Regions from separate parts of the Kitasatospora cystarginea genome, predicted to be linked through region 1. Evidence: predicted binding sites of a transcription regulator. Region 1 holds the regulator's gene; each other region holds the start of a gene.
What was found. The regulator HrcA, encoded in region 1, represses chaperone genes, less so after heat shock. The targets are predictions, from matches to a motif close to TTNGCACTCNGNNNNNCNGAGTGCNAA.
Positions count from the first base shown of each region.

Region 2: groES (co-chaperone GroES) is a predicted target of HrcA. The motif match lies at 1,495-1,521, and genes of this name have one in related genera.
Region 3: groL (chaperonin GroEL) is a predicted target of HrcA. The motif match lies at 1,560-1,586, and genes of this name have one in related genera.

Region 1 is NZ_BAAATR010000022.1:117,444-120,718, reverse strand. Features, by position in the region: gene dnaJ (molecular chaperone DnaJ) at 1-958, opposite strand, end outside; gene hrcA (heat-inducible transcriptional repressor HrcA) at 1,030-2,043, opposite strand; gene htpX (zinc metalloprotease HtpX) at 2,332-3,255, shown strand.
Region 2 is NZ_BAAATR010000003.1:33,696-36,970, forward strand. Features, by position in the region: gene groL (chaperonin GroEL) at 1-944, opposite strand, end outside; gene groES (co-chaperone GroES) at 1,043-1,351, opposite strand; gene ABD369_RS03940 (class I SAM-dependent methyltransferase) at 1,715-2,905, shown strand; gene ABD369_RS03945 (polysaccharide deacetylase family protein) at 2,908-3,275, opposite strand, start outside.
Region 3 is NZ_BAAATR010000017.1:75,204-78,478, forward strand. Features, by position in the region: gene thrC (threonine synthase) at 1-227, shown strand, start outside; gene ABD369_RS19860 (ubiquitin-like small modifier protein 1) at 284-562, shown strand; gene ABD369_RS19865 (cold-shock protein) at 1,176-1,382, shown strand; gene groL (chaperonin GroEL) at 1,743-3,275, shown strand, end outside.

The sequences.
Region 1 (3,275 bases):
CGCGCAGATGCGTCACACCGCGGCCGTGCAGCGGGATCGACTGGCCGGACTGGGTGCCGGGGCGGATGTCCACCTCCTCCAGGCCGTCCAGGGTCTGCAGCGGCACCTGGGTGCCGAGCGCCGCGGCCGTCATCGGGATGGTGACGGTGCAGTGCAGGTCGTCGCCGCGCCGCTGGAAGACCGCGTGGCTGGTCTCGGCGATCTCGACGTAGAGGTCGCCGGCCGGGCCGCCGCCGGGGCCGACCTCGCCCTCGCCGGCCAGCTGGATCCGGGTGCCGTTGTCCACACCTGCCGGGATCTTGACGGTGAGGGTACGGCGGGCGCGCACCCGGCCGTCGCCGGCGCACTCGGGGCACGGGGTCGGCACGACGGTGCCGAAGCCCTGGCACTGCGGGCAGGGACGGGAGGTCATGACCTGACCCAGGAAGGACCGGGTGACCTGGGAGACCTCGCCCTTGCCGCGGCACATGTCGCAGGTCTGCGCGGAGGTGCCGGGTGCGGCACCCTCGCCGGAACAGGTGGTGCAGGTCACGGCGGTGTCGACCTGGAGTTCCTTGGTGGTGCCGAAGGCGGCCTCCTCCAGGGTGATCTCCAGACGGATCATCGCGTCCTGACCGCGCCGGGTCCGCGAGCGCGGGCCGCGCTGGCCGGAGGCGGCGCCGAAGAAGGCGTCCATGATGTCGGAGAAGCCGAAGCCCGCCGCGCCGGCGCCGAAGCCGCCCGCGCCACCGCCGCCGTTGGGCGACAGCGGGTCTCCGCCGAGGTCGTACACCTGCCGCTTCTGCGGGTCGGAGAGCACCTCGTAAGCGGCGTTGATCTCCTTGAACCGCTCCTGCGTCTTCGGGTCCGGGTTGACGTCCGGGTGCAGTTCGCGTGCCAGGCGCCGGAACGCCTTCTTGATCTCGTCCTGCCCCGCATCCCGTCGGACGCCGAGTACCGCGTAGTAGTCCGTGGCCACCAAATGCTCCGCTTGTTCCGCCTGTAGAAGTGCTTGCGACTGGTCGCCGCCGGTTCAACCAGCGGCCTGTGCTACGACTCGGCCAGGATCTGACCCACGTACCGGGCCACCGCTCGCACCGCCCCCATTGTGCCCGGATAGTCCATCCGGGTCGGACCGATCACCCCGAGTTTTGCCACACTCTGGTCGCCGGAACCGTAACCGACCGAGACGATCGAGGTGGAATTGAGCCCCTCGTACTCGTTCTCGTGACCGATCCGGACCGTCATCCCGGCGTCCGCCGTCTCACCCAACAGGCGGAGCAGGACCACCTGTTCTTCCAGTGCCTCCAGCACCGGCTGGATGGTGAGCGGGAAGTCATGTCCGAAGCGGGTCAGATTGGCCGTACCGGCCAGCATGATCCGCTCCTCGTTCTGCTCGGCCAGCGTCTCGAACAACGTGGCGAGCACCACACTGACCGTCGGCCGGTCCGACGGCTCGAAGGCCGCCGGGAGTTCCTCCAGCGCGCCGGGCACCTCGGGCAGCGGGCGGCCGACCGCGCCGGCGTTGAGTCTGGACCGCAGATCGGCCAGCACGTTCTCGCCGACCGCGCCGGGGCAGTCCACCAGCCGCTGCTCGACCCGGCCGGTGTTGGTGATCAGCACCAGCATCACCTTCGCCGGAGCCAGCGCCACCAGCTCGATGTGCCGCACCGTGGACCGGCTGAGCGAGGGGTACTGGACCACCGCGACCTGCCTGGTCAGCTGCGCCAGCAGGCGGACCGTGCGGGCCACCACGTCGTCCAGGTCGACCGCGCCGTCCAGGAAGTGGCGGATCGCCCGACGCTCCGGCGCACTCATCGGCTTGACCTCGGCCAGCCTGTCGACGAACAGGCGGTAGCCCTTGTCGGTCGGGATCCGCCCGGCACTGGTGTGCGGCTGGTGGATGTAACCGTCCTCCTCCAGCGCCGCCATGTCGTTGCGCACGGTGGCCGGTGAGACCCCGAGACTGTGCCGCTCGACCAGGGCCTTGGAGCCGACCGGCTCCTCGGTGCCCACGTAGTCCTGGACGATCGCGCGCAGTACCGCCAGCTTGCGCTCGTCCAGCGGACGACGGGACTCCAGCCGGCGCGCGTCCGGCTTGCGCTCGTCAGCACTGCGCTCGCTGTACACGGCACGCACCTCCGTCTTCGTCCGTTGAATCCCTTGGCCGACCGGCCTCTTGGCACTCTGGAAGGCAGAGTGCCAGAACCGTACTTGCCAGTGTACGGCCCGGGTCCGACGGCAGGAACGGGCCGCCCCGGTGATCCTTGTCGGATCCGGGGTACGAAGTCGGTGCCCCGGGGCGCCCGGAGTGGCAGCATCGAAGGCGAGCGATGTAACGAAGGAGCAGAGATGTCGGCTTCATCCCAGCACTCCCGCTTCGCACCCGATCGTGGTCTGACCGGGCGGATGGTCATCACCATGTTCCTCATCGGCCTGCTGTACGTGGGCTTCACGGGCGTACTGATCGTCCTGCTGCGCGGGGCGTGGCCGCTGATCGTGCTGATCTCCGGCGGACTCTTCGTGGCCCAGTTCTGGTTCAGCGACAAGATCACCGAGCGGGCGATGGGTGCCCGGCCGGTGAGCCCCGAGCAGTACCCGCAGCTGCACGGCACCATCGACCGGCTCTGCGCCATGGCCGACATGCCCAAACCCAGGGTGGCGGTCGCCGACAACGACATGCCCAACGCCTTCGCCACCGGCCGCAACCCGCAGAACGCGGTGGTCTGCGTGACCACCGGCCTGCTGCGCCGACTGGAGCCGGAGGAGCTGGAGGGCGTTCTCGCCCACGAGCTCTCGCACGTCGCGCACCGGGACGTCGCGGTGATGACGATCGCCGGTTTCCTCGGCGTGCTGGCCGGGATGATGACCCGGATCGCGCTGTACGGCGGCTTCCTCGGCGGCGGCAACCGGAACAACAACGACAGCAACGCGGCCATCGCCATGCTGGTCATCCCGCTGGTCAGCATGCTGGTGTACGCGATCAGCTTCCTGCTCACCCGGCTGCTCTCGCGCTACCGCGAGCTGGCCGCCGACCGGGCCGCCGCCCAGCTCACCGGCCGGCCGAGCGCGCTGGCCTCGGCACTCACCAAGGTGACCGGCCAGATCGCGGCCATCCCCAGCAAGGACCTGCGCCAGGCGCAGCCCTACAACGCCTTCTACTTCGCGCCCGCGCTCAGCGCCCGGGAGACCGCGAGCCAGCTGATGTCCACCCACCCGACGCTGGAGCAGCGGCTCGCCCAACTCGCCAGGATCTCCGCCCAGCTCGGCCACTGACCGCCACCTCGCACAAGGGG
Region 2 (3,275 bases), on a different contig from region 1:
TCCAGACCGGCCTGCTCGAGCTTGAGGCCGACCTCCTCGGAGATGACGGTGGCGCCGGTCAGGACGGCCAGGTCGCCGAGGATGGCCTTGCGGCGGTCACCGAAGCCCGGGGCCTTGACGGCCACGGCGTTGAAGGTGCCACGGATCTTGTTCACCACGAGGGTGGAGAGCGCCTCGCCGTCCACGTCCTCGGCGATGATCAGCAGCGGCTTGGAGGCGCCGCTCTGCAGGATCTTCTCGAGCAGCGGGAGCAGCTCCTGGATGGAGGAGATCTTGCTCTGGTTGATCAGGATGTACGGGTCCTCCAGGACCGCCTCCTGACGCTCGGCGTCGGTGACGAAGTACGGCGAGAGGTAACCCTTGTCGAACTGCATGCCCTCGGTGAAGTCCAGCTCCACGCCGAAGGTGTTCGACTCCTCGACGGTGATGACACCGTCCTTGCCGACCTTGTCGATCGCCTCGGCGATCAGCTCGCCGACCTGGGTGTCCTGCGCGGAGAGCGAGGCGACGGCGGCGACGTCGTCCTTGCCCTCGATCTCGCGGGCGACGGAGAGCAGGTGCTCGGAAACGGCGGCGACGGCCTTGTCGATGCCCTTCTTCAGGGCGGCCGGGCCGGCACCGGCGGCGACGTTGCGCAGACCCTCGTTGACCAGGGCCTGGGCCAGCACGGTGGCAGTGGTGGTGCCGTCACCGGCGACGTCGTTGGTCTTGGTGGCGACCTCCTTGACCAGCTGGGCGCCGAGGTTCTCGTACGGGTCGTCCAGCTCGACCTCGCGGGCGATGGTCACACCGTCGTTGGTGATGGTCGGAGCGCCGAACTTCTTGTCGATGACGACGTTGCGGCCCTTGGGGCCGATGGTCACCTTGACGGTGTCGGCCAGCTTGTTGACACCGCGCTCCAGCGAGCGGCGGGCGTCCTCGTCGAACTGCAGGATCTTCGCCATGGTTCCGTTCCCTCGGGGTTTCTGCGTACGTGAGCCAACAACCGCGCCCCGGGCTCCTGTGTCTGGTCCGACACGGATCCGGGGCGGGTCGCTACGACTTACTTCTCGACGATCGCGAGGACGTCGCGGGCCGACAGGACGAGGTACTCCTCGTTGTTGTACTTGACCTCGGTGCCGCCGTACTTCGAGTACAGGACGACGTCACCGACCTTCACGTCGAGCGGGAGACGCTGGCCGTCCTCGAAGCGGCCCGGGCCGACGGCCAGGACGACGCCCTCCTGGGGCTTCTCCTTGGCAGTGTCCGGGATAACCAGGCCGGAGGCCGTGGTGGTCTCGGCCTCGAGCGGCTGGACCACGATGCGGTCCTCGAGCGGCTTGATGGCAACCTTGCTGCTGACGGTGGTCACGTCCGAGCTCCCCTTCGGAGATTACGGGGTAGTCCTACAGGTTGGTGGCGATGCCTGCGGGCCTGCCGTCGCGGGGGTCAGACACGCTCGATCGCGTTAGCACTCTCCCGGTGGAGAGTGCCAGGAACGACCATAGGGGGCCGTTAGCACTCAGTCAACCAGAGTGCCAACGGCGTGGCTCGGTGTTCCGCGGAACCCGCTCGAAGCGGCCAATCAACCGCACTCGTGCTCGAATCACCGGCCGCCGGAGCACCGTGAGCGCGCCGGCGCCAGACGCGATCCGCCCCGCCGGGGAGCGGCGCAGCCCCACCCCGGGTCGGCGGGACGACCGGCCGGTCCGTGCCGAACGGGGAGAATGGCCCCGTGGAGATCGAATCGTTCCGGGCCCTGCTGACCGACGAGGGCCAGACGCTGCTGGCCGAGCTGCGTGACTTCAAGGCCGGCGAGGAACTCGCGGTGGCCACCCGGCTGCGCCGCGGGCACCCGGCCGAGCTGGTGTCGGCCGCGCTCGCCCAGGCGCAGCTGCGGCAGCGGGCCAGGGCGAAGTTCGGCGATCTGGCGGACCGGCTGTACTTCACACCCAACGGGGTCGAGCAGGCGACCCGCCGCAGCGTGGCCGAGTGGCGCGCGCGGCGCTTCGCCGAGCTGGGGGTGCGCCGGCTGGCCGACCTGTGCTGCGGGATCGGCGGCGACGCCATCGCACTGGCCCGGCTGGGGATCTCCGTACTGGCGGTCGACCGCGACCCGCTGACCTGCGCGGTCGCCGGGGCGAACGCCGCCGCACTGGGCCTGGCCGAGCTGATCGAGGTGCGCTGCGCGGACGTCACCGAGGTGGACGTGACCGGGTACGACGCGCTCTTCACCGATCCGGCGCGGCGCACCTCGCGCGGCCGGGTGTTCGACCCCGAGGCGTACTCACCGCCGCTCTCCTGGGCGATCGGGGCCGCCCGCCGTACGCCGTTCGGAGCGCTCAAGGTCGCGCCGGGCATCCCGCACGAGCTGGTCCCCGAGGACGCCGAGGCCGAGTGGGTCTCCGACCACGGCGAGGTGAAGGAGGCCGCGCTCTGGTTCGGCACCCGGGCCGCCCAGCCGCACCGCGCGACCCTGCTGCCCGGCCCCCACACCCTGACCGGCGGCCGCCTGCCCGACCCCGAGGCGGGTCCGGTGGGCCGCTACCTGTACGAGCCGGACGGCGCGGTGATCCGGGCCCACCTGGTCGCCGAGGTGGCCGGGCAGGTGGACGGGCGGCTGATCGACCCGATGATCGCGTACGTGACCTCGGACCGGCTGGCTCCGACCCCCTACGCGCACGCCTACGAGATCAGCGACGTGTTGCCGTTCAACGTGAAGAAGCTCAAGGCACTGCTGCGCGAGCGTGGGGTCGGCACCGTGGTGATCAAGAAGCGCGGCATCGGCATCACCCCGGAGGAGTTGCGCCGCCAGCTCAAGCCCAGTGGCCCGAACGAGCTGACGGTGATCCTCAGCCGCACCGACCACGGTCCGCTGATGATGCTGGCCAGGCCGGTGACGGCGGCCCAGCCGGTGGGTGCCTGAACTCAGCCGGCGGGCGCCTGGATGTAGTCCTCCAGCCGGGCGACGGCGAAGCCCTGCTCCTGGATCCGACTGAGCAGCTCGCCGAACATCTCGGTCATGGTCTCGCCGTGCAGCTCGGAGGGGCCGCGGAAGTGCGCCAGGATGATGTCGCCGGGCTTCAGCTTCTTGTCGCCGGTCTGGTACTGCATGTCGTGGACCTGCATCGACTCCTGCCAGAGCACCACCGCGCGCGGGCCGCACTCCTGGACCGCTGTGTTCAGCGCCGCGGTGTGCGCGCCGTCCCCGAACGGCGGGCGGAAGAGCAGCGGTGCTTTGCCGTACTGCTCGGTGAGCGTCGCCTGGTCCTCGCAGACCTCGGACTTCTGCTTGG
Region 3 (3,275 bases), on a different contig from region 1:
TGCTGGCCCGGACCGAGGGCATCTTCGCCGAGACGGCGGGCGGGGTGACCGTCGGCGTGCTGAGGAAGCTGGTCGAGACCGGTCGGCTGGACCCGTCGAAGGAGACCGTCGCGATCAACACCGGCGACGGTCTGAAGACCCTGGACGCGGTGGCCGACGCGGGACTGACCGCCACCATCCGCCCGACGCTTAACTCCTTCCGCGCTGCGGGCCTGGCGTCCGTCTGACGCCCGCCCGCTCCCTCCCGGCCCCAAGACACCACCGCACCTAGGAGCTTCGCACCATGAGCGCTTCCGTCCGCATCCCCACCATCCTGCGCACCTACACCGGCGGTGCCGCCGAGGTGAGCGCCCAGGGCGCGACCCTGGCCGCCGTCATCGCCGACCTGGACGCCAACCACCCCGGCATCGCCGCCCGCATCCTGGACGACGCGGGCAAGCTGCGCCGCTTCGTCAACGTCTACGTCAACGACGACGACGTGCGCTTCGCGGAGGGCCTGGAGACCGAGATCAAGGACGGCGCCAGCGTCTCGGTCATCCCCGCGGTGGCCGGCGGCTGCTGACCGGCCGGCACCCGCTCCGGATGCCGCGGGACTAGCACACCGGGAGCCGTCGACGGGCATGGAATGGCTATTTCCGTGCCGGTCGGCGGCTCTCGGCGTGCCGGTGGAAAAGGGTGGCCCGAAGGGGCGGTAAAGTGCGCAGATACCGGCATGCATCCCGCCGGCCAACCCCGGGAACGCGGCCCGCGGCGGGCCCGCCCCCGACGCCCTGACGGCCGATCGCATACACAGGGCTCTTCCGGCCGCTAAGACGGACCTTGGACAGTCTGCCGCAGAAGATGTCAGGACGACGTCAGAAATTCACCGGCGATTTGCGAGCGTTCGTCCATTATGCCCGGCGGGAATAGGCACGGTCTGCCGCTTTCATCCCGCGGTATCCGAAAACTTCCGGATGGAATTCCCGGAAGTTGGGCCTGTTGCAGAGGGCACCTGTCCGGATACATTCAGCGGCGGTCGCACGCAATCACCCGTCGGCCCGGCAACTCCCGGGAGGCGGCGGAGGTTTGCGGCGTGCACGGCTGCGCCCAGGGGGGTTTCCTCGGGCCGGCCTACCAGCCTGGGCCCGCACCCTGCGGGTCCGTGAAGGGCCAGCACAGCACAAGGGGAGTTCGGAATGGCTCAGGGCACCGTCAAGTGGTTCAACGCGGAGAAGGGCTACGGCTTCATCGCGGTCGACGGTGGTGCGGACGTGTTCGTCCACTACAGCGCGATCCAGATGGACGGCTACCGCACCCTCGAAGAGGGCCAGCGGGTCGAGTTCGAGATCTCCCAGGGGCAGAAGGGCCCGCAGGCGGACATGGTCCGCGCCGCTGCGGTCTGACCTTCCGGCCTGCGGAGCCCTCGGCTCGGTCACGAGCTGGCGCTCACAACGTTGTTCGAGCAGTGGACCCGTACGACCCCCGTCGTGCGGGTCCACTGCTGTCTTCGCCGGTGTCCGGATCCGGACACCGGCGGCCGCTCGTGATCGCCGACTCCCGGTCGACACTGTCGCATTGGGCTTGCACTCGGTATCCCAGAGTGCTAATCATTGGCGTTAGCACTCTCCGCTCGAGAGTGACAACGGACCGGGTCGGTGAGGTTCCGGGGAGCGGCAGGGGAAAGGACCCCCGCTCCTGGGTGCCGTCCGTCGCGGGCACCTCTTGGTCCGAGCAGTCGACCGTGTCCTGGAGGACCACTTCCGATGGCCAAGATCATCGCGTTTGACGAGGAAGCTCGCCGCGGCCTTGAGCGTGGCATGAACCAGCTTGCCGACGCAGTCAAGGTGACGCTGGGCCCCAAGGGCCGCAACGTCGTCCTTGAGAAGAAGTGGGGCGCCCCCACGATCACCAACGACGGTGTCTCCATCGCCAAGGAGATCGAGCTCGAGGACCCGTACGAGAAGATCGGCGCGGAGCTCGTCAAGGAGGTCGCCAAGAAGACCGACGACGTCGCGGGTGACGGCACCACCACCGCCACCGTGCTGGCCCAGGCCCTGGTTCGCGAGGGTCTGCGCAACGTCGCCGCCGGCGCCAACCCGATGGCCCTGAAGCGCGGTATCGAGAAGGCCGTCGCCGCCGTCTCGGACCAGCTGCTGGCCCAGGCCAAGGACGTGGAGACCAAGGAGCAGATCGCCTCCACCGCCTCCATCTCCGCCGCCGACACCCAGATCGGCGAGCTGATCGCCGAGGCCATGGACAAGGTCGGCAAGGAAGGCGTCATCACCGTCGAGGAGAGCAACACCTTCGGCCTGGAGCTGGAGCTCACCGAGGGCATGCGCTTCGACAAGGGCTACATCTCCGCCTACTTCGCCACCGACCTGGAGCGGATGGAGGCGTCCTTCGAGGACCCGTACATCCTGATCGCCAACTCCAAGATCGGCTCGGTCAAGGACCTGCTCCCGCTGCTGGAGAAGGTCATGCAGTCCGGCAAGCCGCTGGTCATCATCGCCGAGGACGTCGAGGGCGAGGCCCTGTCGACCCTGGTCGTGAACAAGATCCGTGGCACCTTCAAGTCCGTCGCCGTCAAGGCCCCGGGCTTCGGTGACCGCCGCAAGGCCATGCTCGGCGACATCGCCATCCTCACCGGTGGCACCGTCATCTCCGAGGAGGTCGGCCTCAAGCTCGAGAACGCGGGCCTGGACCTCCTGGGCACCGCCCGCAAGGTCGTCATCACCAAGGACGAGACCACCATCGTCGACGGTGGCGGCGACAGCGAGCAGGTCGCGGGCCGCGTGAACCAGATCCGCGCCGAGATCGAGAACAGCGACTCGGACTACGACCGCGAGAAGCTGCAGGAGCGCCTGGCCAAGCTGGCCGGCGGCGTGGCCGTCATCAAGGCCGGTGCCGCGACCGAGGTCGAGCTCAAGGAGCGCAAGCACCGCATCGAGGACGCCGTCCGCAACGCCAAGGCCGCCGTCGAGGAGGGCATCGTCGCCGGTGGTGGCGTCGCCCTGCTGCAGGCCGGTGTCGCGTTCGAGAAGCTCGAGCTGGACGGCGACGAGGCCACCGGTGCCAACATCGTCCGCGTCGCGCTGGAGGCCCCGATCAAGCAGATCGCGACCAACGCCGGCCTCGAGGGCGGCGTCGTGGTGGAGAAGGTGCGCAACCTCCCCGCCGGCCACGGTCTGAACGCGGCCACCAACGAGTACGTCGACCTGGTCGCCGAGGGCATCATCGACCCGGCCAAGGTCACCCGCTCCGCGCTGCAGAACGCCGCGTCCATCGCGGCGCTGTTC